DNA from 2 places in the Cellulosimicrobium sp. RS genome. Region 2 is predicted to be linked to the other one. Evidence: predicted binding sites of a transcription regulator. Region 2 holds the regulator's gene; the other holds the start of a gene.

Region 1 (2,388 bases), on a different contig from region 2:
TCGGCGCGTGGCTCGCCGAGCACGCGGACGGCACGGTGTGCGTCATCGCCGCCACCGAGTCGTCCGGGCCGTCCGGGCCGTCCGGCGAGGAGTCGGACGGCAGGGTCGGTGGCGTCGGTGGCGAGGGCGAGGGGGCCGCGCGGGTGCGGTGGCTCACGCCCGAGACGGCGAAGGGCCTCGAGTTCGACCTCGTGGTGCTCGTCGAGCCGCAGGCGTTCGGCGACGGCGTCGAGGGCGCGGTCGACCGCTACGTCGCGATGACGCGCGCGACGCAGCGGCTCGTCGTCCTGGATCGCTGAGCACCGGGCGTCGAGCACGACCTGGCGGTCGTCGGGCCGCCCGTGGCGACCGCCAGGTCGTGCTCGGCAGGGGGACGGGTCAGGCGACCGGGACGGCCAGGTCCTCGACCACCTCGACGCCGGGCAGGCGGCCCAGCAGGTCGCCGGGGAGCAGCAGCTTCGAGCGCCGCACGCCGCTGCCGATCAGCGCGAGCGCGCCGTCGGTCACGACGCGGGAGTCGACGAGCACGCGCCACCCCTCGGGCAGCCCGACGGGCGTGATGCCGCCGTACTCCATCCCGGACTCGGCCGTCGCGCGGTCGGTCGGCAGGAACGACGCCTTGCGCACGTCGAGCAGCTTGCGGACGCGCGTGTTGACGTCGGCGCGCGTGTGCGCCCGCACGACGGCGGCGGCGACGCGCTCGTCGCCCGCCCGCGTGCCGCCCACGACGACGCAGTTCGCCGACGCCTCGACGGGCAGGTCGAACGCGGCGTTGAGCGTCGCGGTGTCGGCGAGGTCCGGGTCGATCTCCGTCACGGCGACGAGCGTCGCGACGTCCGGGTCGGCGTCGACCCACCGGCGCAGCGCGTCGGCGGTCACGGGGGCGACGAGGTCGAGGTGGTCGAGCGCCGGCTCCCAGGTGAGCGAGCCGAGCGTGGGCAGGGTCGTGCGGGCGTCCATGGCGTCAGCCTGCCACCCCGGCGGGCCGCCGCGCGGGAGAGGCCGGATGCCGAACACACCCCCGGAGCCCCTCGAGCCCGCCGAGCATGCGGTCGCAGCCGTGCCGCCCGCCGGACGGGCGACAGCCGCATGGTCGGCGGGGGGAGGAGGGTCAGGTAGAGGTCGAGGGTTTCGGGCAAGTCTCCAGTGGGGGTCGAAGGTTGGGGTGGGCATCTCGGACGAAGCAGGCGCCTCCGACTTGCGGAGTTGACACCTCGGAGCGGCGGTCGTTCACTGGAAGTGTTCGAACGTTTGTTCGAACACTGGCGGGTGCAGAACGACGCCCCCAGCAGTCGACGCGCGGTGCGCGTCCCGTCCGAGCAGCATCCCGGGAGGCGAGATGACTCTTCTCGCCGACCCCGCCGAACGGGCGGGGGCACCAGGCCCGACGGCTGCGGCCGTCGACAAGGCCGAGCGCGCCCGTGCCGTCCTGCGCCGTGCGGAGGAGCGTACGGGCGTCCGCCGACACCGTCCCGTCGTCGCCCCCCCGGCCCCGGAACCGCTCACCGCCCCGGCGGCACCGGCCGTCGTCCCACGCACCGAGACCGCCCCGCGTGCCGACACCTTCCTGCGCGCCGGCACCGCCCTCCTCACCGAGGTCGCCCCGCTCGTGGACGCCGCCGCCTCCCCGGTCGTGCGGCCCGCCCCCGCGCCGCCCGACCCTCCGACGCGCGCCCGTACCCGCCACGTCCGGACCTCGGGCGCGAGCCGGGACGCGGGCACGGACGAGCGGGTGTGGCCGGTGCACGACGCGCTCGCGCCGCTCCTCCCGCTCGGCGCCCTGCAGCGCGGCACCGTGCTGGCGGTGCGCGGCTCGACGAGCCTCCTGCTCGCGCTCGTCGCGCGGCCGTCACGGGCCGGGGCGTGGACCGCCGCCGTCGGGTTCCCCGCCGTCGGGCTGCTCGCGGCCGCCGACGCCGGCGCCGACCTCGACCGCGTCGTGCTCGTCCCGCGGCCCGGCCCGGACGCGGCGCTCGCGATCTCGGCGCTCGTCGACGGCCTGGACGTCGTGGTCGTCGGGCCCGACGCCGCCCTCACCGACCCCGACCGACGGCGCCTGGCCGCGCGGGCGCGCGAGCGCGGGGCGCTGCTCGTCGCCGCGGGGACGTGGCCGGGCGCGCACGTCGCGCTCACCGTGACGGGCGGCGGCTGGTCCGGGGCGGACCGCGGCGCGGGCTGGCTGCGCCGTCGCACCCTCGTCGTCGAGCGCGCGGGCCGCGGGGGAGCCGCGCGCCCCACGCGCCTCGAGGTCGAGCTCCCGCTCGTCCACGAGGACTGGCCCGCGTTCCTCGCCGAGGACGCCCGGGGCACCCGGCCCGCGGTCGGGACCGGCGCCACCGCGGCCGGGACCGCCGAGACCGCCCACGAGACCGCCCGGGCCGACGACCC
Region 2 (2,388 bases):
TGCGGGAGTCGACGACGCGGGAGTCCGCGTGACGGCAGAACGGGCAGTGCATGGCGGGCTCCTCCGCGGGTCGCGCCGACAGGTCGGCGCGACGAACGTATGTCGTCGCGGGCGCGCGGTGCAACACGCCGACGACGCGCCCGGCCCTGGGCAGCAGAACGGGGGCGGTCGAAGTCGACCGCCCCCGTCGGGACGCCCCCGTCCCCATCTCGCGCGCGACTCGCCTCGCGCGCGGCGACGTGCACAGGAGTCGCGGTGGTCCGCACACTCCTCGCCTCGTCCGCCCAGCCCCCCAGCCGGCGTGTGAGGTGACACTAACTTAGGCGGACCTAAGGCGCCGGCGCAACCCTCGGCCGCAACCTGTCGCGCGTCGGCGCCGTGTGCTGCGTCACAGGACCTGGACCGCCGCCCGCGCGTCGCGTCACCGCTCGGCGACCGGGAGCAGGATGGTCTGGCCGGCCTGCACGCCGGACGAGGACAGGCCGTTCAGCTCCACGAGCCCGCTGACCACCTCACGGAGGTCTTCCCCCGGGGTCGCGACGCCCTGGGCGAGCTCCCACAGCGTCTCCCCCGCGCTCACGACGTGGACGCGGACCTCGACCGGCTCCCCGGGCCCGCTCGCGACGGCCAGCCCGACCCGCGCCGCGAGGACGAGCACGACGGCCACGAGGAGCACGAGGACCGCACGGCCGCGTCGCGTGAGCCGCAGCGGAGCCTCCGGGCGGGCGCCTCGCTCCGCTGCGCCGCCCCGCCCGAGCGCGGACGGCGCTGCCGTCGCCATCGCCACCGTGTCCATGTCCCCTCCGTCCCGGCCCGCGAGCCCGATCGCCTTCCCCGGTCGATCGGACCCGCGCGCCCGTCTCATCTCCACGCCGACCCGTTGCGGTCGAACACCTGTACGTAGAACATCTGTACGAAGGTCTATCACGAACGGCCGACAGAGTCGAGACATGCTCGAACAGGTGTTTGATTCGTGTCGCATCCTCCCCTAGCCTGGGGTCAGGTCGGTTCGCCGGACATGTCCGCTCGGACCCGGAGGGGCGACCGAGGTCCCGGGGCACACGCCCCGGGGAGGGGAGGCCGCAGGCCCGGCTGGCGCCGGCGGCACGCGACGGACGAGGGCGGAGCGACCATGGCGGGACGAGGCACGGACAGGGCACGGGGGCTCGCCGAGGTGCGCGAGCTGCCGGACGGGTCGGCAGGGGGTGACGGGCTCACCCCGCGCCAGCGGCTCGTGCTCGAGACCATCCGCGCGTGCGTCGAGCAGCGCGGCTACCCGCCGAGCATGCGCGAGATCGGCGAGGCCGTCGGGCTCACGAGCCCGTCCTCCGTCAAGCACCAGCTCACCACGCTCGAGCGCAAGGGGTTCCTGCGGCGCGACCCGAACCGTCCGCGCGCCATCGAGGTGGTCCAGCCCGACGACGCCCGCCGCGCCACCCCGCTCGCGCCGGCCGGGACGGCCCCCGAGCCCGCGTACGACGAGGCCCACCCCGCGCCGTCGTACGTCCCCGTCGTCGGCCGCATCGCCGCCGGTGGCCCCATCCTCGCGGAGCAGGTCGTGGAGGACGTCTTCCCGCTGCCGCGCCAGCTCGTGGGCGAGGGAGAGCTCTTCCTCCTGCGCGTCCAGGGCGACTCAATGATCGACGCCGCGATCTGCGACGGCGACTGGGTCGTCGTGCGGCGCCAGCCGGTCGCGGAGAACGGCGAGATCGTGGCCGCCATGATCGACGGCGAGGCCACCGTGAAGAGCCTGCGGCGCGCCGACGGCCACGTGTGGCTCATGCCGCACAACGCCGCGTACGACCCGATCCCCGGCGACGACGCCCAGGTGCTGGGGCGCGTCGTCTCCGTCCTGCGCAGCCTCTGAACGGTCCCCGAGCGGCTCCGGGCGCCCCTCCGGGCAGGCTCGGGACACGACGAGAGCCGGGCGGTCCCTCGACCGCCCGGCTCTCGTCGTGCCGGGCCCGACGGGCCCGTGGCTCAGAGCCCGAAGCGTCGCGCGACCGCGCGCAGCGACTCCGCGGACGAGCGCAGGCCTGCGAGCTCGTCGTCCGCCAGCGGGACCTCGACGCGCTCCGTCGCGCCCCGGCGGTCGACGAGCGTCGGGAGCGACAGGCAGACGTCCTCGAGCCCGTAGATGCCGTCGAGGAGCGTCGACACGGGCAGCACCCGGTGCTCGTCGGCGAGCACCGCCTCGATGATCCGGGTGCCCGCGAGCCCGACCGCGTAGTTGGTCGCACCCTTGCCCTCGATGATCCGGTAGGCCGACTGCACGACCTCGCGCGCGATCTCGTCGCGCACGTCGCCCGTGAGCGGTCCCCGACCGCCGATGCCCTGCCACTCGAGCAGCGGCGCGCCGCCGATCGTCGCGGAGCTCCAGAGCGGGAT

Evidence for each region. The regulator LexA, encoded in region 2, represses DNA repair genes until DNA is damaged. The targets are predictions, from matches to a motif close to TCGAACANNTGTTCGA.
Region 1: ACI769_RS12115 (YbaK/EbsC family protein) is a predicted target of LexA. The motif match lies at 1,244-1,259, and genes of this name have one in related genera.

Annotation. Positions count from the first base shown of each region.
Region 1 is NZ_JBJXVU010000007.1:82,228-84,615, forward strand. Features, by position in the region: gene helR (RNA polymerase recycling motor ATPase HelR) at 1-299, shown strand, start outside; gene ACI769_RS12115 (YbaK/EbsC family protein) at 379-960, opposite strand; gene ACI769_RS12120 (hypothetical protein) at 1,340-2,388, shown strand, end outside.
Region 2 is NZ_JBJXVU010000001.1:600,708-603,095, reverse strand. Features, by position in the region: gene nrdR (transcriptional regulator NrdR) at 1-52, opposite strand, end outside; gene ACI769_RS02715 (LysM peptidoglycan-binding domain-containing protein) at 422-796, opposite strand; gene lexA (transcriptional repressor LexA) at 1,133-1,867, shown strand; gene ACI769_RS02705 (L-lactate dehydrogenase) at 1,981-2,388, opposite strand, start outside.